DNA from 2 places in the Bacillus sp. SCT118 genome. Region 2 is predicted to be linked to the other one. Evidence: riboswitches for the same ligand, from Rfam matches in the RefSeq annotation. Region 2 holds a riboswitch; the other holds the start of a gene.

Region 1 (11,282 bases), 240 kb from region 2:
TGATAAGCGTGTCAACGAAGATGCTGTCCAAGGCTTGAAGGCGGAAGCGCCGTGCCAATTTGCCCTTTATCCAATGAACGAGCCGGATTATATGGGATTGATTATGAAGGCTGTCGACATTGCAAAAGCCCAAGGCACTTTCGTACAGGGTGTCCATTACGCGAGCGAGCTTGACGGGGATGCGCATGACGTATTCAGCACATTGGAAGCCGTTTTCCGCTTGGCTGAGCAGCAAACAAACCACATCACCATGACTGTGAATCTTTCGGCTAACAGTCCATCAAGAAAAAACAGAAAGCAGGGATAACATGAAAAGCTGGAAAGTAAAAGAAATTGTCATCATGTCCGTTATCAGTATCGTATTTGCCGTTGTTTATTTATTATTTACACATTTCGGAAACGTGCTTGCAGGTATGTTTGGGCCAATCGCCTATGAACCGATTTACGGCATTTGGTTTATCGTTTCGGTGATCGCCGCGTACATGATTCGAAAACCGGGTGCGGCGCTCGTTTCTGAAATCATTGCTGCTCTCGTTGAGTGCCTGCTGGGAAATCCGTCTGGCCCGATGGTCATCGTCATTGGCATTGTTCAAGGGCTCGGGGCTGAGGCTGTATTTCTTGCAACACGCTGGAAAGCATACTCTCTCCCTGTCCTTATGCTGGCCGGTATGGGGTCTTCAGTAGCCAGCTTTATCTATGATCTCTTTGTTTCTGGCTATGCAGCCTATTCACCAGGTTATCTGCTCATTATGCTTGTGATCCGCCTCATTTCCGGCGCGCTTTTGGCGGGACTTCTCGGAAAAGCTGTCAGCGACTCTCTCGCTTTTACAGGTGTGTTAAACGGAATGGCACTCGGAAAGGAACTGAAAAAGAAACGGAAGCGGGCGTCAGAACATGCAAGCCTTTGATGAGCTTCTGACGGTTGAGCAGCTCAGCTTCTCTTATGAAGAAGACGAGAAACCGGTTTTTCAAGACATTTCGTTTGAGCTTCAAAAAGGAGAATGTGTTTTATTATTAGGACCGAGCGGATGCGGTAAAAGCTCGCTCGCCCTTTGTTTAAACGGTCTATATCCGGAGGCTTGCGACGGCATTCAGTCCGGACATGTCTTTCTATTTCAAAAGCCGGTCACAGATGCTGAAACCTCCGAAACGATTGCTCAGCATGCCGGGGTCGTTTTTCAGGATCCTGATCAGCAGTTCTGTATGCTGACGGTGGAGGACGAAATTGCGTTCGGACTGGAAAATCTGCAAATTCCAAAAGAAGAAATGACAGAGAAAATCAACGCCGTATTAGAAAAATTACGCATTACCCATTTAAAAGAAAAAACGATCTCAACCCTTTCAGGAGGACAAAAGCAGAAAGTGGCTCTCGCCTGTATTTTGGCGATGGAGCCTGAGCTTATTATTTTAGATGAGCCGACCTCTCTTTTAGACCCTTTCTCAGCGCGGGAGTTCGTTCATCTGATGAAAGATCTTCAGCGGGAAAAAGGTTTCAGCCTCCTCGTCATTGAGCACCAGCTTGATGAATGGGCGCCTTGGATTGAGAGAACGATCGTGCTCGACAAATCAGGCAAAAAGGCGCTGGATGGCCTGACGAAAAATCTATTTCAGCATGAAGCGGAGACACTAAAGAAATTGGGCATCGCCATTCCAAAGGTCTGTCATCTGCAGGAAAAGCTGAGTATGCCGTTTACTTTATCAAAAGAGATGCTGTTCAAAGAGCCTATTCCTGCCGGGCATGCCAAAAAGAAGAAAGCCCCTTCTGGGGAGAGTGTGCTTGAAGTCAGCAGCCTTTCGTTCGCGAGAGGACCGCAGGCGATTTTCAAAGACATCAGCTTTTCGTTGCGCGAAGGTTCTTTAACGGCGCTTGTCGGTCCGAACGGAACTGGAAAATCGACGCTCCTATCAGTTTTGGCCCGTCTCATGAAACCGCAAAGCGGCAAAATCCTTCTTAATGACCAGCCGCTGCAGAAATATAAAGAAAAAGAATTGCGTAAACGGATGGGATTTGTTTTTCAAAACCCTGAGCATCAATTCGTCACCGATACGGTGTATGACGAGCTTCTGTTCGGCCAGAAAGCAAATGCTGAAACTGAGAAAAAAGCGCAACACCTGCTGCAGCGTTTTGGTCTTGCGCATTTGGCTGATCATCATCCGTTTGCGATCAGCCAAGGGCAAAAACGGCGACTGAGCGTTGCTACTATGCTCATGCATGACGTAAAGGTTCTATTATTAGACGAACCAACCTTTGGCCAGGATGCCCGCACGGCGGCTGAATGCATGGAAATGATTCAGCGTATCAAGGCAGAGGGAACTGCTGTCCTTATGATTACACACGATATGGAGCTAGTCTCTTCGTATGCTGACAGCGTGCTTGTGCTTCACGATACGGGCCTGGCCTTTGACGGATCTCCAGAGCAGTTGTTTTCTCAAGAAACAGGGCTTGTCCAAAAAGCAAAGCTCACCCTTCCCCTTCTATATGAATGGATGGCATATCAAGAGGAGGTGCGTGATGAAGCAGCCGTTACATCTCATTAATCCGACTGTGAAAGCGGCGGCGGTTTTTTGTTGTGTCGTCATGCTGTCGTTTATTTACAACCCTTACACTCCGGCATGTTTTTATATCATCATCGTTGCGGGCGTTTTACTGGCGGCCGGAATCCCATTGAAAAAATGGTTGTTGTTTACGATTCCGTTTTTGATTTTAGCATTCGGGTGCGTGTGGACAGCCGCAGTTTTTGGAAAGGTGCCGACAACACCGGATAATTTTTTGTTTCAAGCAGGCCCTATCTCAATTAACAGCGATAATGTGTCTGTCGGCATCTCTCTCGGGTTTCGTATTTTATGCTTCTCCGCCTTATCGATGATGTTTGTTTTTACAACCGATCCGATTTTATTTATGCTGAGCCTTGTCCAGCAGTGCAGGCTCTCACCAAAGCTCGCGTACGGTGTCATTGCAGGCTTTCGCTTTCTTCCGCTGCTAAAGGATGAGGTCCAGCTGATTCAGCAGGCTCATAAAATCAGAGGAGGAGCGGCGGAGAGCGGCATCATTAATAAAATCAGTGCGTTAAAACGATATACCATACCGCTATTGGCAAGCGCCATCAGAAAAGCGGAACGGACAGCGCTTGCGATGGAATCGAAAGGTTTTACAGGAAGCAGAAACCGGACATATTACAGGACATTGAGCGTGAACCGGCGCGACTGGCTGTTCTTTTGCCTCGTTCTCTTGTTATTCGCAGGATCTTTTCTCGTATCTTTCTGTTTTGCCTCATAAAAAATCCGCTATCGACGATAGCGGATTTTTTCTTATTGATGATAATTTAATGCTTGGGCAAGGTTGGTTTTAATGGTAATATTCGAAAAGTCAATCCCCAGCTGTACAGCAGTTTGCGCAATTTCAGGCCTGATTCCTGACAGGGTTGACCGGACACCGATCAGATTGAGCGCCTCAATCAATTTAAAAATCTGGTGCGCCACCATCGTATCCACTACCACAACACCTGACAGATCAATTAACAGATGCTCCACGCGTCTTTTCGCACAAGCTTGAAGCGTGTTTTCCAGAATAAACTTCGCCCGTTCGGTATCAATGTCACCGACAAGAGGCAGCAGAGCTGTTGATTTGCTCAGGGTAATGACAGGTGAGCTTAATTCCAATATCATTTCTCTTTGGGCGTTTAATTGCTGCTTGGCATTCATTTCAGCGTGATCAACGAATGTATAAATGGTGAAATCAAATACTTTTACAATCAAATCTGCCCATTTTTGCTTCTCTCCCGGTTCAAACGCTGACTCATTTTCTTCTGCAAACTTCTCAAAATACTTCGTATATAATCTCCTGTTTCTCATAAACTCCCGAATGACATACTGAACCGGTGTGTCGAGATGTTTTTGATCGTTGGTCAGCTCAATGACCCACTCTTGAAACTCTTCGAGAAATTGTTTTTCCGGTAAAACATACATGTAATTCAGATGCCGGTAAAATTCTCTGTCCTGCTCTTTCAATTCTTCCGTTACTGTTGCATTATGTAGGGCGTAAAGCGAATTCGGATCACTTTCCTCCATCGTTTCAATCCATTCCTCGGCCATTTGTTCCACATGCTCTGAAAAAAATGCATATAATTTTTCATTCAGTTTCATGACACTGCTCCTTTCCCCAACACTATTATAACTTGACTTACAGTTGAATCCCAGTCATACATGCCGAAGCCATCCAATATTTTGAAGATTACTAATTCTTTGGTGTGTATCCTATTTTTTCAAAATGCTTCAAATGGCTCTGTCCGAGCGCTTGCTTTTTTCATATAATATGAGGCAACACCCTTGAATCCACTTGAAAGCATAAAAAAGGAGGGCTTTTTTATGAATGGTGAAATCCGCTTGATCCCGTATGTGACGAATGAGCAGATCATGGATGTAAACGAGCTTCCTGAGGGCATTAAAGTGATTAAGGCGCCAGAAATGTGGGCAAAAGGGGTAAAAGGCAAAAATATTAAAGTTGCTGTATTAGACACGGGCTGCGACACAAGCCACCCTGATTTAAAAAATCAAATCATCGGCGGAAAGAACTTCACGGATGACGACGGCGGCAAGGAAGATGCGATTTCCGACTACAACGGACACGGCACACACGTCGCCGGAACGATTGCAGCTAATGATTCAAACGGAGGCATTGCCGGAGTCGCGCCTGAGGCAAGCCTATTGATTGTGAAGGTTCTTGGCGGCGAGAACGGCAGCGGACAATACGAATGGATAATCAACGGCATCAACTACGCGGTGGAACAGAAAGTCGACATCATCTCAATGTCCCTTGGAGGGCCAAGCGATGTGCCAGAGCTGGAAGAAGCAGTGAAAAACGCAGTGAAAAACGGAGTGCTTGTCGTTTGTGCAGCGGGAAATGAAGGTGACGGCGACGAACGCACAGAAGAGCTTTCCTACCCCGCAGCTTATAATGAAGTGATTGCAGTTGGATCTGTTTCTGTAGCGCGAGAATTGTCAGAATTTTCTAACGCAAATAAAGAGATTGACCTTGTGGCACCAGGAGAAAACATCTTATCCACCCTTCCCAACAAGAAGTACGGTAAGCTGACCGGCACTTCAATGGCTGCCCCTCATGTCAGCGGTGCGCTTGCTTTAATCAAAAGCTATGAAGAAGAATCATTTCAAAGAAAGCTTTCTGAATCTGAGGTTTTCGCACAGCTAATCCGCAGGACACTTCCTCTTGATATTGCAAAAACGCTGGCAGGCAATGGATTCCTGTATTTAACAGCTCCTGATGAGCTCGCAGAAAAAGCAGAGCAATCACATTTGTTGACCCTATAAGATTATTTTTCTTATATAATATACACCACATCATGTAAATAAAAATTTCAAATTCTATGTTGACAATGAATTTGAATTACTGTTAAGATTACCAACAAATGATTCAACTTTTCAAAAAATTAATAACATTTTCTCTTATCGAGAGTTGGGCGAGGGATTGGCCTTTTGACCCCAACAGCAACCGACCGTAATACCATTGTGAAATGGGGCGCACTGCTTTTCGCGCCGAGACTGATGTCTCATAAGGCACGGTGCTAATTCCATCAGATTGTGTCTGAGAGATGAGAGAGGCAGTGTTTTACGTAGAAAAGCCTCTTTCTCTCATGGGAAAGAGGCTTTTTGTTGTGAGAAAACCTCTTAGCAGCCTGTATCCGCGGGTTAAAGAGAGTGTTTTACATATAAAGGAGGAGAAACAATGACAACCATCAAAACATCGAATTTAGGATTTCCGAGAATCGGACTGAACCGTGAATGGAAAAAAGCACTTGAAGCGTATTGGAAAGGCAGTACTGATAAAGATACGTTTTTAAAGCAAATCGACGAACTATTTTTATCCGCAGTAAAAACACAAATTGACCAGCAGATTGATGTTGTGCCTGTTTCTGATTTCACACAGTATGACCATGTACTCGACACAGCAGTCAGCTTCAACTGGATCCCGAAACGGTTCAGACATTTGACTGACGCTACCGATACATACTTCGCTATCGCCCGCGGAATCAAAGACGCTGTATCTAGTGAAATGACAAAATGGTTTAATACAAATTACCATTACATCGTTCCGGAATATGACGAGAGCATTGAGTTCCGTCTGACAAGAAACAAACAACTCGAAGATTATCGCCGGATCAAACAGGAATACGGTGTGGAAACAAAGCCTGTGATTGTCGGCCCTTATACGTTCGTTACGCTCGCTAAAGGCTATGAACCGTCCGAAGCAAAAGCGATCCAAAAACGCCTTGTGCCATTATATGTACAGCTTTTGAAAGAACTTGAAGAAGAAGGCGTAAAATGGGTTCAAATCGATGAGCCGGCGCTCGTTACCGCCTCTAGTGAAGATGTCCGCGGCGCAAAAGAGTTATTTGAAAGCATTACAAGTGAGCTTTCATCCTTGAATGTGCTTTTGCAGACGTATTTTGATTCTGTTGATGCGTATGAAGAGCTGATCTCTTACCCGGTTCAGGGAATTGGCCTTGATTTCGTTCACGACAAAGGCAGAAACCTAGAACAGCTTAAAACACATGGTTTTCCGACAGACAAAGTGCTGGCAGCCGGCGTTATCGACGGACGCAACATTTGGAAAGCGGACCTTGAAGAGCGTCTCGATGCCGTTCTTGATATTCTCAGCATTGCAAAAGTTGATGAACTGTGGATTCAGCCTTCCAGCAGCCTGTTGCATGTTCCGGTAGCGAAACATCCTGATGAGCATTTGGAAAAAGACCTATTGAACGGATTGTCCTACGCAAAAGACAAGCTGGCCGAGCTGACAGCTTTGAAAGAAGGCTTAGTATCAGGAAAAGCGGCGATCAGCGAAGAGATTCAGCAGGCTAAGGCTGATATCCAGGCGCTTAAACAGTTTGCAACAGGCGCCAATTCTGAACAAAAGAAAGAGCTTGAGCAATTAACTGATAAAGACTTCAAGCGTCCGATTCCGTTTGAAGAACGTTTAGCCCTGCAAAATGAATCTCTCGGCCTTCCGCTTTTGCCGACGACAACGATCGGCAGCTTCCCGCAGTCTGCTGAAGTGCGGAGCGCACGCCAAAAATGGCGGAAAGCTGAGTGGTCCGAAGAACAGTATCAAAACTTTATCAATGCGGAAACAAAAAGATGGATTGATATTCAGGAAGAATTGGAGCTTGATGTCCTTGTTCACGGCGAATTTGAACGGACAGACATGGTCGAATACTTCGGTGAAAAGCTGGCCGGTTTCGCCTTCACTAAATATGCCTGGGTTCAATCATACGGCTCACGCTGTGTCCGCCCGCCAGTCATTTACGGAGATGTTGAATTTATTGAACCGATGACAGTGAAAGACACAGTCTACGCACAGTCATTGACTTCCAAGCATGTAAAAGGAATGCTGACGGGCCCGGTTACAATCTTAAACTGGTCTTTCCCTCGAAACGATATCTCGAGGAAAGAAATCGCCTTCCAAATCGGGCTTGCCCTTCGCAAAGAAGTTAAAGCGCTTGAAGACGCAGGCATTCAAATCATTCAAGTCGATGAACCAGCGCTGCGCGAAGGCCTTCCATTGAAAACCCGCGATTGGGATGAGTACTTGACTTGGGCGGCAGAAGCATTCAGATTAACCACTTCTTCCGTGAAAAACGAGACACAAATTCATACACATATGTGCTACAGCAACTTCGAAGATATCGTTGATACAATCAATGATCTTGATGCCGATGTGATTACAATCGAACATAGCAGAAGCCACGGAGGATTTTTAGATTACTTAAAAAACCACCCGTATTTGAAAGGGCTTGGCCTTGGTGTATATGACATTCACAGCCCTCGTGTGCCGTCAACTGAAGAAATGTACAATATTATCGTTGATGCGCTTGCCGTCTGTCCGACTGACCGCTTCTGGGTAAATCCGGACTGCGGATTGAAAACAAGACAGCAGGAAGAAACGGTTGCAGCATTGAAAAACATGGTTGAAGCCGCAAAACAGGCAAGAGCACAGCAGACACAGCTAGTATAATTTGAAAAAACCATCTGCATTTGGCAGATGGTTTTTTCTATTAGAAAGCGGAAATCGGTTTCCGATGCTTCCCGTCCCCTTCTATTATTATTTCGGCTGTTCCATTTTCATCAAATTCCACAAGGCTCAATGATGTATCATGTATGTAAGCAGAATTCCATATGTCATTAACGCGTCTTCCCTTTATGATATTTAACAGCATTAATATAAAGACAGAATGGGTAACCAAGAGAACATTACCGGAAGAATGGCTGTCTAAAATCGTTTGGAGTGCCAGCCTTACCCGGTTTTCAAAGTCAAAAAACGTTTCACTTCCCTGCTGGCGATAAGCTTCGGGATAATGAAAATAAGCGTGAAAAAGATCTGGTTCGTCCCTTTCAATATCCTCTTGTTTTTTCCCTTCCCATGAGCCCAGTGACATTTCTCTGAACATATGATCTATCACCAGCGGGAGCCTGCGCGACCCTAGTGCGGTTTTTGCTGTCTCTTCTGTCCGCTTGCTCGGGCTGATGTATACCTGATTCAATTCAATATCCTTCAGACGCTCCCCAAGAGCACGGGCATTGTACAGCCCAAGTTCTGTTAAATCAGAATCCATCCAGCCCTGCATCCGTTTTTCTACGTTCCATTGGGTCTGTCCGTGTCTGGCAATATATAAATGCAGCATGATTACCCCTCCTCTTTTCTCCTCTTATCTTAGCAAATCCCCCAAAAACTTTGTTTATTTTACACTTTTTTGAGAATGTTCTTTGCCCTTTTTTCGGCTATACTAATAACACTCTATTGACAGGAGGGATTGGGATGAATCATGAAACGTTCTTAAAACGGGCTGTCACTCTCGCATGTGAAGGAGTGAATGCAGGAATCGGCGGGCCTTTTGGAGCCGTTATCGTGAAAGACGGAGTCATTATTGCCGAGGGACAGAACAACGTCACAACAAGCAATGATCCGACTGCCCACGCGGAAGTCACTGCTATTCGGAAAGCCTGTAAGGTGCTAGGAGCATACCAGCTTGATGACTGCATTTTGTATACGAGCTGTGAACCATGCCCAATGTGCTTGGGCGCCATCTACTGGGCCCGGCCTAAAGCCGTTTTCTATGCAGCTGAGCACACTGACGCTGCCGAAGCCGGGTTTGATGATTCATTCATTTATAAAGAAATTGATAAACCTGCTGAAGAAAGAACGATCCCCTTTTATCAAGTGACTCTTATGGAGCATTTATCCCCGTTTCAGGCATGGCGGGATTTTGCCAACAAGAAAGAATATTAAAAGGATCAGGCATGTGCGGCCTGATCCTTGTTATTTCTCCAAGTAGCCGCTTTGCCCTGTGCAAATACAAAACAGCAATCATGCGAGCCGGAATTCAGCTTGGCAGACACCGAGCCAGCCGCCCCCTTCATCTGTAACTTTTGCAGGCTTTAAACGCTGTGATCGCTTCTCTGACGTTTTATCAATAATCTGTGCCCACTCCTACCCCGTTCCGCGTCAATTCATAATGGATATAAGTCTGAATCCATTTATAAGAAATGTCTCAGACCTCGAAAAGATCACACCCGCTCCGACACAAAAAAACATCCTGAGAACCCTCAGGATGCCGGTCATTATTTTAATTCTAGTTTTACATCAACATTTCCTCTGGTTGCCTTTGAGTAAGGACAGAATTCATGAGCGGCGTTGACAAGCTCTTGTGCCTTTTCCCGATCTAAATCTTTCGTGTTCACAACAAGTGTGACACCAATTTTAAACCCGCCGTCGCTCTCATCCTTCATGAGGCTGACCTGCCCTTCAATCTCCGAATCAATTTCGATATTCTGCTCTTTGGCTACGTGTTCGAGCGCGCCGCCGAAGCATGCAGCATACCCTGCCGCAAAGAGCTGTTCCGGATTTGTGCCGGTTTGTCCTTCTTTTTTGGCATTTGGCATGACAATATCAAAATCAAGAACACCGTCATCTGATGTAATATGTCCTGCCCGTCCGCCTCGCGCGGTTACTTTTGCTGTAAATAGTGACATATTTCCCAACCTCCTTATTTGTATCTAGTTGTTATATTTCCCTTTCTGATCTTTTTAAACATGCTAAGTTTGCCGAGAATAGGAAAAGTGAGGTTTTTCAGATACAATAGAATCGAATGACAAAAAAGAGTTGGTGAACAAAATGGAAAATAAATTTGATCATATGAAATTGGAGAATCAGCTTTGTTTTTTGCTATATGCGAGTTCGCGGGAAATGACAAAGCAATACAAGCCGCTGCTTGATAAGCTGAATATAACATACCCTCAATATTTGGCTTTGCTATTGTTATGGGAACATGAAACGCTTACTGTCAAAAAAATGGGCGAACAGCTGTATTTAGATTCAGGGACGCTCACTCCGATGCTTAAACGAATGGAACAACAGGGTTTGATTACGAGAAAAAGATCTGAAGAGGATGAGCGGTCCGTGTTGATCAGCCTGACAGAGGACGGAGCGTTATTAAAAGAAAAAGCGGTTGATATTCCAGAGACAATTCTGGGGCTCTCAAAGCAGTCTGGGGAGGATCTCAAACAGTTAAAATCCGCTCTATATACATTGCTGGAAACACTTCATCAAAAAAATTGAGGATGCCTTGTACAGGCATCCTCTTTTTATTTATTCAGCAACTTCAAGTGTCACATCAATATTTCCGGAGGTTGCTTTTGAATACGGGCAGACGCCGTGCGCTTTTTTCACAAGCGCCTCCAATTCTGATGCACTGACTCCTTCTCCTTTTACTTGCAGCGTCACACCCAGCTTATAGCCCTGGTCTGCTTCATCCTTTAACAGGCTTACATTCGCCGTAACCTCTGTCTCTACTTTTACCCGTTCTGTTCTTGCGACAAGCTGCAGGGCGCTGTCAAAGCAAGCTGCATAACCTGCTGCAAACAGCTGCTCTGGATTTGTCGCTTTTTCTAATTTCTTGGCTCTCGGTGTCCCCGGCATTGCGACATCAAGCTCAAGAACGCGGTCTGATGAAATGACCTTTCCTTCTCTTCCTCCTACCGCTGAAACAGTTGCTGTAAATAATGGCTGACTCATTTTTCATTCCCCCAATATATTTTATACAATTAAATTGTACACAATTAAATTTGATATGTCAATTTTTCTCGTATAAAAAAAAGCTAATCTCGTTACAAGATTAGCTTTTTCATTGAACATTGCCCCGCTATTCACGGATTTGCCCAGTTCCTTTAATGATGTATTTTGTAGAAGTCAGTGCAGGAAGCCCCATCGG
Region 2 (11,282 bases):
TCAACAAACTCCTTTGAAAAACCGCCTTTTCTTGCCGCGGTGAGCAGCGCTCCCTCTGTCGGATCTCCGTCAAGCACATATTCGCCGTCTCTTTTCTCAATATTGGAGTTGTTACAAAGCGCTCCGAACAGAAGCATCTGCTGAAGCGGCTTATATTCATTGACACTGATCTCTTTTTCGTTTAGTGTGAAGCTTCCTTTCGGTTCATAGCCGGCTCCTGCCACTCTCCATGTTTTCCCTCCGGACCAGACATGTGTCACCGTCATTTTGTTTTGGGTCATTGTCCCTGTTTTATCTGAACAAATGATAGACGCACACCCAAGCGTTTCAACAGCAGGAAGCTTTCTAACAATGGATTTTTGTTTAATCATCCGCTGTACACCAAGCGAAAGCGCCACTGTCACAATCGCCGGCAGCCCCTCCGGAATAGCGGCTACCGCTAACGAGACACCTGCTAAAAACATACTGTACAGATCATGACCCTGAATAACACCGACAGCAACGACAAGTACGGTCAGAAGCAATGCAACAACAATCAAAATCTTCCCGAGCTGCTCCAGTCTTCTTTGCAGCGGGGTTGACAATGTCCCTGCCGATTCAAGCATGTCGGCAATTTTCCCCATAGCCGTATTCATTCCTGTCCCGACGACAACCCCGACACCGCTGCCGCGGGTCACAATCGTACCCATAAATGCCATATTGGTAATATCGCCGAGCGAAACATCCGGTTTTTTCAATTTATCAGCATGCTTCACAACCGGGATTGATTCCCCGGTCAGCGCTGATTCTTCTATTTCAAGGCTTCTCGCTTCAACAATTCGAACGTCTGCGCCAATTCTGTCCCCGCTCGTAAATTTCACAATATCCCCCGGCACAAGTTCCTTAGAAGGAATCTTTGTCCAGCTCCCTTCCCTGAGTGCCATGACATGCGGTGTTGAAAGCTCTTTTAAAGCTTGAAGAGATTGCTCAGCACGCCTTTCTTGAAAGAAACCGAGTATGCCATTCACAAACACAATCGCAATAATGGCAACCGCATCTACATATTCACCAAGAAATCCTGAGATTAACGTTGCTGCCAGAAGCACAAGCACCATAAAATCTTTGAACTGCGCGAAAAACAAGAGAAGCGCTGAAGTTTTTTTCCCTTCTTGCAGCTCGTTTGGCCCATGCTTGTCAAGGCGTTTTTTTACCTCTTTTTCTGTTAATCCTTGTTTCATGGACGTATTGGTTGCCTCTAGTAAATCTGTTTGTCCCATTTCATGAAACTTCATTCCGCTCGTCCACTCCCCTGCTCTCTTATAGAGATATCACTCTATAAGCATGCTTATTCTGACTCGTCCCATTTCATGCTATAATTATCGAATGCAGGAAGAATGAGAGGGTGTATTGCATATGTCGTTTGATGGCATGTTTACATACGGAATGACACACGAACTTAACGAGAAAATAATGGGCGGACGAATTACAAAAGTCCATCAGCCATATAAGCACGATGTGATTTTCCACATCCGTGCCAAGGGAAAAAACCAAAAACTATTATTATCGGCACATCCGAGCTATTCACGGGTGCATATCACGACACAAGCTTATGAAAATCCAAGCGAACCGCCAATGTTTTGCATGTTGCTGAGAAAGCATATCGAAGGCGGATTCATTGAGAAAATTGAACAAGCGGGCTTAGACCGCATTATGATTTTTCATATCAAAAGCCGAAACGAAATTGGCGATGAAACCGTACGAAAGCTTTATGTAGAAATTATGGGCCGCCACAGCAATATCATTTTGACTGACGCAGCAGAAAATGTGATTATCGACGGACTTAAACATTTATCACCGTCAATGAACAGCTACCGTACAGTACTGCCCGGCCAAGATTATAAGCTTCCGCCTGCTCAGGACAAAATATCGCCTCTTGAGGCGTCAGAAGATGATATTTTGCGTCACCTCAGTTTTCAAGAAGGAAGGCTCGATAAACAAATTGTCGACCACTTTTCAGGCGTGTCTCCGCTTTTCGCCAAAGAAGCGGTTCACAGAGCAGGCCTTGCCAACAAAGTCACACTGCCAAAAGCGTTGCTGGCACTGTTTGCCGAAGTGAAAGAGCACCGTTTCATTCCCAACATTACGACTGTAAACGGAAAGGAATATTTTTATCTGCTGGAGCTGACTCATCTAAAGGGCGAAGCGCGTCGTTTTGATTCATTAAGCGAACTGCTCGACCGTTTTTATTTCGGAAAAGCTGAACGAGACCGAGTCAAACAGCAGGCTCAGGATCTTGAGCGTTTTGTTGTGAACGAACGGAAGAAGAATGCCAACAAAATCAAAAAATTAGAGAAAACCCTGGAGTATTCGGAAAACGCGAAGGAATTTCAGCTTTACGGGGAGCTTTTAACCGCTAATTTATATATGTTGAAAAAAGGTGATAAACAGGCTGAGGTCATCAATTATTATGATGAAGAAAGCCCGACAATCACGATTCCTTTAAACCCAAACAAAACGCCTTCTGAAAACGCACAGGCCTATTTCACGAAGTATCAGAAAGCGAAAAATTCGGTCGCAGTTGTCGAGGAGCAAATCAGGCTGGCACAGGAAGAGATCGAATATTTCGATCAGCTGATTCAGCAGCTTTCGTCCGCTTCTCCCCGGGATATCAGCGAAATCAGGGAAGAGCTTGTTGAGGGCAAATATTTGCGCCCTAAGCAGCAAAAAGGCCAGAAAAAGCAAAAACCGCACAATCCGGTGTTAGAAACATATGAATCCACCTCAGGCCTGACAATTTTAGTGGGTAAGAACAATCGTCAAAATGAATATTTAACGACCAGAGCGGCGGCCAGAGACGATATCTGGCTTCACACGAAGGACATTCCCGGCTCCCACGTTGTGATCAGAAGCAGCGAACCGGATGAGCAAACAATCATGGAAGCCGCGACAATTGCAGCTTATTTTTCAAAAGCTAAAGATTCAAGTTCAGTGCCTGTAGATTATACAAAAATCAGGCATGTCAAAAAACCAAACGGCGCGAAGCCCGGCTTCGTCACCTATGACAGCCAGCATACCGTCTTTGTCACGCCTGATGCTGATACTGTCATCAAGCTCAAAAAAAGCTGAGCCGCATAAAGAAAAGCCAGAGCATACAAATGCTCTGGCTATTTCTTTCTTCTCACCTGATAAAGCCTGTTCACTTCAGCAACAAAATCGCCGTCAATCAGCTTATCCACGTTTTCGGCAAGCTCTTTTGTGTGCTTTGGACTGGCTCCGCTTGTAGAAACAGACACAGTGACATGTCCTCTTTTTACGATTTTCGGCATATATACATTGCCAAGCTCAGCGTCACTGACACAATTAACAAGCTGAAAAGGCGAAGCGGATTGGGCAATTTCTTTGTTCACTGCCGCATCATCCGTCGCGGCAATAATGAAAAAAGCATTGAGATAATCTTCTTTTTCAATTGTCCGTTTTTCCCATTTGATACGTCGCTCTTCTGCCATTTGCTTGATTTCCGGTTCAACATCCGGACTGACGAGCGTTATATCAGCTCCCTCAGAAATCACCGTTTTCAGCCTTCTGAGAGCGATGCTGCCGCCTCCCGCAATCACAACCTTCTTCTTTTCCAGGCTAATGTGCAGCGGAAGCATATGAACCTCCATCAAAATCAAATTGTCCCTCAGGATTTGCCGAAGTTTCTCTCACACGGTTCAAAAATGCGTTTTTCACATGAGGATGAAAACCGATATAGGAAGAGAGGTAGACGTTCGGATTATGAGCTTTTAATTTCTGAACCTCTCGTTCGATTTCATTCATCAGCATACCCGTAAAGAGCAAATATGGAACGATAAAGGTTGTTATGCCGTCATCTTTTTTAATTTCTGAAAAAACCTCTTTGTAATTAGGGCCGCATGCTGTCAAAAAGCACGGAATGACTTCCTTGACTGGAATCATTTCCTGAAGAAGATTAGCAATACCGGTTACGTCTCTTTTGACATCTGGATCTGAACTTCCCCTTCCGATGAGTACCACTCTGGCATTTTCATATGGAACACCTATGTCTTTCATTCGGTGATATACAGCCTTGACTACTTCTTCGTCAATCCCGATCGGCTTTCCGTATGAAATGAGGACTGACGGATATCGAGATGCAACACGCGCAATTTCTTCCGGAATATCATGTTTTGCATGCGCAGCTGTTAAAAGAAGCAGAGGCACCACTGCGATATGAGTGGCGCCTTGCTTCACACATGCTTCAAATCCTGTCTCAATTGTCGGCTCCTGAAGCTCTAAAAAGCTGATTTCTTGTACTGGCACAGAGATGTGGGCCTTGCATCCTTCCAAAAAGGCTGCGGCTTCTTGCTGCGCTTTTTTGACCCGGCTGCCATGGCCGACATATAAAATTGCTTGTTTCATTTTTACAACGCCTCGCTTAAATCTTGTTTTTTCAATTCAGATTCAAACCATTCCAGCTTATAGTGATAATTTACAACATTTCCAATGACAATTAAACTCGGATTTGTAATGTTTTCTTTTACCACCGTTTCTGAAAGGGTGTCAACTGTACAAAAAACAGATTTTTGCTTGTCCGTTGTTCCCCAATGAATAAAGGCTGCCGGCGTAGAACCGTCCCGGCCGTTTTCAAGGAGTTTTCTTTCAATCTGCTGCACGTTTTTGATACCCATATAGATGACAAGTGTATCAATTCCTGTAGCCAGCGCTTTCCACTTTTCCTCAAAATCTTCTTCTTTTTTATAATGACCCGTTACAAAAGCGACGTTAGAGCCCGCCTCCCGATGAGTAACAGGAATCCCGGCATAAGCGGCTGCCGCGATTCCAGACGTAATGCCGGGGATGATTTCAAACGGAATTCCATTTTCAGAGAGGCATTCCGCTTCTTCCCCTCCTCTGCCGAACACAAAAGGGTCTCCGCCTTTCAGTCTGACAACCATTTTCCCTTTTTGCGCATACTTCACAAGAAATCGATTGATGGTTTCCTGCTTCATCGTATGAAAATCCGGAAGCTTCCCGCAGTAGATCAGGTCTGCTTGCTCTTTGGCATATTGTAAAATCTCTTTATTTACTAATCTGTCATATAAGATGACATCAGCTTTTTCAATAGCTTTCAGCGCTTTAATTGTCAGCAGATCAGGGTCACCGGGACCCGCTCCTACAATATATACTTTCCCCATCGTATTTCCCCCGATCTATTCGAGTTCTTCCAGAGCATTCGCTGTGATGATGTTCTCGCTTGCATTCCGGCACCTGAGAAGAACGCAGCAGATCATATTCAGCTCAATTTTTGTTTAACAAACTCGATCAGCTGATTTTTACACGCTTCACGGTCATGCTGTCCTGAATCAAGAACGAGCTCTGGAGCTTCCGGTTCTTCATAAGGAGAATCAATTCCTGTAAAGAACGGAATCTCGCCGTTTCTTGCTTTTTTGTAAAGCCCTTTCGGATCTCTTTGTTCACAAATATCAAGGTCGCATTTAATGTAGACTTCATTAAATTCGCCCGCTTCCACAAGCTCGCGAACCTGTTGTCTGTCCTCGCGGAAAGGAGAGATAAAAGCAGTAATCACAATGGTTCCCTGCTGAACAAAAAGCTTCGCCACCTCTCCGATTCGGCGGATGTTTTCTTTTCGGTCTTCATCAGAAAAACCAAGATCCTTATTTAAGCCGTGACGGATATTATCCCCGTCAAGCACAATCACTTGATAGCCTTGCTCAAACAATTCTCTCGCAGCGGCGTTGGCAATCGTTGATTTGCCTGATCCGCTTAACCCTGTCAGCCAGAGAATGGAGCTTTTATGCTTGTTTTTTTGCTGGTACTCTTCTTTTGTGATAGAGGCTTCATGCCATACAATATCGCGATTTGTCACTGCCAGTCCTCCTTAAGATACGCCTACTTCTTCTTTTTTCTTCATCCCTTTGATTAACACTTCTACGACTTCTTTTCGACTGAATTCAGCAGGCGGCAGCACACCGTCTCTCAGCATGCCTCTTACCTTAGTGCCTGATAAAATGACGTGATGCTCTCTGCCATGAGGGCATGTTTTCGCTGTTCCCATATTTCCGCATTTTTTACAGAAGAAGCTGTGCTCGAATTTCAGCGGCGTAATCCCGAGTTCTTCAGGTTTAAATGTGTCAAACAGCTCCTGTGCTTCGTATGTTCCGTAATAGTCACCTACACCTGCATGATCACGGCCGACGATGAAATGTGTGCAGCCGTAGTTCTTTCTGACAAGCGCGTGGAAAATTGCTTCTCTCGGGCCTGCATAACGCATCGCCGCTAAAAAGACACCAAGGAAAACGCGATCTTTCGGGTAATAATGATCAAGAAGCACTTGGTAGCTTTCCATCCGTACATCAGCTGGAATGTCATCAGATTTTGTTTCGCCTACTAACGGATTCAAGAACAAGCCGTCTACTGTTTCAAGAGCCGTTTTTTGAATGTATTCATGCGCTCTGTGAACAGGGTTTCTTGTTTGGAAACCGACAATGGTTTCCCAGCCTTTTTCCGCAAACTGGCGTCTCGTTTCTGACGGTTCAAATGTAAATTCAGGGAACTGTTTTGAAGCTTTTTTAATCAACGTAATCGGTCCGCCGACATATGTATTGCCGCGGCTGAACAGCTTTTTAACACCAGGATGCTCCTGTTCATCTGTTTTGTACACATTGACAGCTTCTTTTTGTTTGTCAGGCACGTACAGGTCTTCGATTTGGATAACGCCGTATGTTTCTCCTTCATACGTTAACTTTACCGTTTCACCAAGTGACAGTTCCGCTGCTTTTTGCGCATCGACCGGAAGCGTGATCGGAAGAGACCAGACAACACCGGAAGAAAGACGCATGTTTTCGACAACAGATACGTAATCTTTTTCATTAAAGAAACCTTCAATCGGGCTGTATGCACCGATACCGATCAATTCCAAATCCGCGAAAGAAATTAAATCAAGTTCAATTTCTTTTTGAATGCCGCTCACATCATATGATTCATCTACTCTGTTTACTAATGTTCCTCCGTGTGGTGCTAAGCTCATAATATCCATCTCCTCCTAGTTAACTTATAAAATTACTCAGATTAATGATCAGATTCCCCCGCCTTGTTCGTGGACTGAGCGTCTCTCTTTACGAATGGCCTTTGTCAGGCTGACGGCACCGCCCGCCGCTAAAAGCACACTTACCATGATAAAGATCGAATAATAATCTGCTTTTAAAAACAAGGATACAAGCAGATAAGAAATCGATAAAGATAAAAACGGCGATACGATCCATACCTTCAGCATCGTTTGAACAACTTGTTTATGGAACACGTTCGGACCGTTTTTTGCCATGCCTATTCCGATAATAGACGATGACGTGACTTGCGCCAAGGGCACCGGCATCCCAAATACAGAACTGATGATCACAAGTCCCGCTCCTGTACCGGATAAGAGAATGCCTTCCCCTTTTGAGAATCTCGTAATTTTCTTCCCGTTTGTTTCTAGCACACGCCGGCCTAATAACAGTGCGCCAAGAGCAACAAAAGCTCCTCCATACAAGGTTCCTTTTCCGACATCAAGCACATCGGCAGCTACTAACGGGCCAACAGCATTCGCCACGTTATTCATGCCGGCAGAGAATGCTTCGAAAAATCCGGCAACTAACAAAACAATGCCGAGGATTTTTTGTTTTTTAGAAGATTTTACTTCAATCTTAAAATAACGAAACAGCTTAGATACGAAATAGGTGAAGCCGAAAGCGAACAGCGGGACAAAAACCCAAAATGACACAATGATCAGAAGATTGTTCACAAACAATACTTTATAAGCCACTCCCACGCCGACAACCGCGCCGACTGTTACTTCACTTGTCGACAAAGGAATGCCGAGCAGATTAGCAGTAAAGAGCGACAGGGCAGCAGCTCCAATAATGATGCAAACAATCGTCAGTGTAATCGACTGCTCAGGAATAATGCCGGAGCTGATTGTTTTTACAACCTCGCCTCCGCCAATAACCGCCCCGGCAAAGACACCGACTGCGCATAGGATCAAAGCGTAAGTTTTCTTTTTGATGGCTCCGGAGCCGTAAGCAACCCCCATCGAAGCTGCAGCGCCGCTTGCACCAATATTCATCGCGAAAAACAAGCTAAATAAAATAGCGGCTAATTCCATTTTGCAGCTCCTTATTCATGCAGTCCGCATTCTGTTTTCGCCATACCATTCCATCTGCCTGAGCGCAAATCCTCTGCTGTAAAAGCGGGAGCAGTGCAAGGCGCACAGCCAATACTTGGATATCCTTGGTCATGAAGCGGATTGTAGTCCAGTTCATTCCGGGATGTGTATCTCCAAATGTCTTTCCAAGTCCAATGGATAAGCGGGCAAACTTTTACTGACTTGAATTTTTCATCTTTGTTTAAGAAATTCGTATTGGCACGACTTGGCCCTTGATCACGACGCAGGCCGGAAAGCCAGGCTGGATGTCCTGAAAGCGCCTCTCTTAAAGGAGCGACCTTTCTAAGATAGCAGCACTGATTCGGCTCTCTTTCCCACAGTTTGTCACCATGTTCTTCGGCTTGTTCCTCAAGGGTGAGGTCTGGTTTTTTCAGGATGATATTAAGACCCGGATAACGCTCTTTCACTCGTTCAATTGTTTCATAGGTTTCTTTAAAATGAAGTCCTGTATCAAGAAACACAATCTCTGCGTCTTTTTTCACTTTATAAATTAAGTCAATCAGAACGATTCCCTCAATTCCGAAACTGCAGGCATAAACAAGTTGATTGCCGTAATGGCCGTATGCCCATTTTAAAACTGACAGCGCTCCTTTATAAGGATCGTCTTCCGGAAATGTAATCGTTGGTTCTTCCCAATTATCATACGTTAACATTTCTTCTTTCCTCCTTTCGGAGACAAACAAACAGTAGCTTTCTGCCGGTTGTCTTTTCCCATGTAATGTGATTCGCGGCTGCTGATATCACAGACAGCCTTTTTTCCTCTTAAAATAAAAAACTTTCAATCCGGCGGAAAGAAAGACAGGAACAGCATGCAGCCCTTATCTTTCAAAATGGAATTCATTTTGCTGGAAGTAGCACCTTACAAACTATGCAGGTTGCCGGGCTTCATAGGTCCAGTCCCTCAGCCGCTCTTGATAAGTTTTTAGATTTGTAGTAAATTTTAGCACAATTCTAACATAAGTCAACCCGACTTTTTTTATAGGATTAATAAAAAAACAGGCCTCACAGCCTGTTTTCAAGTACAGCAAGGCTTTGAAGCCTCTTTGCATCATTTGAATTTATTTTTTATTTTTTAAACCAATCTTTTGACTCGGGATTTTGTTTCCATGTTTGCAGCTTTTTTAGATCATCTGAATGAATATTTCCGTTTTCAAGCGCGACCTCTGTGAGCGTATCATAATCAGTTAATGAGTAGTATGGCAGTTCTGCCTTTGCGAAGGCTTCCTCCGCTTTAGGAAGTCCGTACGTAAAGATTGAGACGACACCAAGCACTTCACAGCCGGCCGCTTGTAAAGCTGCACAAGCTTCAAGCACGCTGCCTCCTGTGGAGATTAAGTCTTCAATGACGACTGTTTTTTGCCCTTCTTGCACAGCTCCCTCAATCTGATTGCCTTTACCGTGCGCCTTCGGCTTGCTCCTCACATAACACATCGGAAGATTCAAACGGTCAGCCGCAAGAGCAGCATGAGGAATACCGGCAGTTGCTGTTCCCGCAATCATTTCAGCTTCAGGAAAATGCTCTTTGACAAGCTTGCTGATGCCTGAGGCGACATCATTTCTGACCTCTGGGAAAGATAGCGTAAGGCGGTTGTCACAGTAGATTGGAGATAAAATGCCGCTTGCCCATGTGAACGGCTCGTTCGGGCGTAAAAATACAGCTTGGATGTCTAATAGATGTTTTGCGATGATTTGTTTCAAGATTTGATTCCCTCCCATTCAAGTCTGACAGCCTTATAGGCTTTTACCGGGTCTTCCGCTTTTGTAATCGAGCGTCCTACTACAATCGCTGATGAACCTTTCTCTCTTGCAATAGCAGGCGTCGCTACGCGGACTTGGTCATTCGCAGCGTCCTCAGACATTCTGATCCCCGGAGTGACAGTCAGAAATGAAGGCGACACCGCTTGGTAAATGGCTTTTGCTTCATGAACAGAGCAGACCACTCCATCCAGTCCGCTCTCTTCCGCCTGTTTGCTGTAGTGCACAACCGTATCAATCAGAGATTTTTCGATCAGCAGTTCATCTTTCATGATTTGTTCAGATGTGCTTGTCAACTGGGTTACCGCGATAAGTGACGGACGTTTTTTTCCGGCCGGCGTACCTTCTTCTAAGCCTTCGAGAGCTGCCTGCATCATTTTTTTGCCCCCGGCCGCATGAACATTGACGAGGTCTACTCCAAGACTGGCAAGGCGCTTCATCGCTTTGTTTACAGTAGTCGGGATGTCATGAAGCTTGAGATCTAAAAACAGCTCGCAGTTTCTTTCTTTTAATTGTTTCACGATCGATGGCCCTTCTTGATAAAAAAGCTCCATTCCAACCTTTACAAATAACGGTTCTTGCTGAAAAGGAGCTAAGAACGCGAGTGTTTCTTCAGCTGATGCAAAATCAAGCGCGATGATGGGCAGGTTGTTTTTCATGATTCCAGCTCCTTCCGATGCATTCTTCAATTGATTGATAGCCGTATTGGCGCAAAACAGATGGGAGCTGTTCAATAATCTCTGGACAGGCAAAAGGATTCACAAAATTTGCTGTTCCGACAGCGACTGCGCTTGCTCCCGCGAGAAGAAATTCCAGGGCATCTTCAGCCGTTTGCACGCCTCCCATTCCAATAATCGGGATGTTGACCATCTGGCTGACTTCATACACCATGCGAATGGCAACCGGCTTCACAGCAGGGCCTGAAAGTCCCCCTGTTTTATTCGCTAATATCGGTTTGCCGGTTTTTAAATCGAGTCTCATGCCAATTAGTGTGTTGATCATCGTAAGACCGTCCGCTCCCGCTTCCTCGATCGCTAATGCAATTTCTGTGATATTAGCCACGTTCGGGGAAAGCTTCACATAAACGGGTACATCCGAAACCTCTTTCACCGCTTTTGTCAAATCGGCAGCCATCTCAGGATTCGTGCCAAAAGCGATTCCGCCTGTTTTCACATTCGGGCAGGAAATATTTAATTCAAGAGCATGAACATTAGGCGCTTTGCTGATATGCTCTGCGACTTCAACATAATCCTCGACTTGAGAACCTGCGACATTGGCAATGATCGGCGTATCAAACTGCTCAAGCCACGGCAGCTCATTATGCAAC

What was found. A riboswitch is a leader RNA that binds a small molecule or an ion and turns the genes downstream of it on or off. The one in region 2 is predicted to bind S-adenosylmethionine.
Region 1: it holds a riboswitch for S-adenosylmethionine, as region 2 does, so the genes downstream of both, metE (5-methyltetrahydropteroyltriglutamate--homocysteine S-methyltransferase) here and ACQVGT_RS12365 (phosphoadenylyl-sulfate reductase) in region 2, are expected to answer to the same signal.

The regions. Positions count from the first base shown of each region.
Region 1 covers NZ_CP191225.1:2,673,851-2,685,132, forward strand. The annotation lists gene thiU (HMP/thiamine ABC transporter substrate-binding protein ThiU) at 1-307, shown strand, start outside; gene ACQVGT_RS13570 (ECF transporter S component) at 309-908, shown strand; gene ACQVGT_RS13575 (ABC transporter ATP-binding protein) at 895-2,538, shown strand; gene thiX (HMP/thiamine ABC transporter permease ThiX) at 2,513-3,277, shown strand; gene rsbRB (RsbT co-antagonist RsbRB) at 3,310-4,143, opposite strand; gene isp (serine protease Isp) at 4,366-5,325, shown strand; SAM riboswitch class I at 5,458-5,613, shown strand; gene metE (5-methyltetrahydropteroyltriglutamate--homocysteine S-methyltransferase) at 5,741-8,029, shown strand; gene ACQVGT_RS13600 (histidine phosphatase family protein) at 8,070-8,696, opposite strand; gene guaD (guanine deaminase) at 8,831-9,301, shown strand; gene ohrB (organic hydroperoxide resistance protein OhrB) at 9,634-10,044, opposite strand; gene ohrR (organic hydroperoxide resistance transcriptional regulator OhrR) at 10,187-10,630, shown strand; gene ACQVGT_RS13620 (organic hydroperoxide resistance protein) at 10,661-11,086, opposite strand; gene proA (glutamate-5-semialdehyde dehydrogenase) at 11,214-11,282, opposite strand, start outside.
Region 2 covers NZ_CP191225.1:2,430,598-2,441,879, forward strand. The annotation lists gene ACQVGT_RS12325 (calcium-translocating P-type ATPase, SERCA-type) at 1-1,271, opposite strand, end outside; gene rqcH (tRNA modification protein RqcH) at 1,393-3,105, shown strand; gene sirC (precorrin-2 dehydrogenase) at 3,144-3,632, opposite strand; gene sirB (sirohydrochlorin chelatase) at 3,613-4,398, opposite strand; gene cobA (uroporphyrinogen-III C-methyltransferase) at 4,401-5,174, opposite strand; gene cysC (adenylyl-sulfate kinase) at 5,273-5,866, opposite strand; gene sat (sulfate adenylyltransferase) at 5,879-7,027, opposite strand; gene cysP (sulfate permease) at 7,076-8,140, opposite strand; gene ACQVGT_RS12365 (phosphoadenylyl-sulfate reductase) at 8,152-8,853, opposite strand; SAM riboswitch class I at 9,016-9,121, opposite strand; gene pyrE (orotate phosphoribosyltransferase) at 9,266-9,898, opposite strand; gene pyrF (orotidine-5'-phosphate decarboxylase) at 9,895-10,614, opposite strand; gene ACQVGT_RS12380 (dihydroorotate dehydrogenase) at 10,583-11,282, opposite strand, start outside.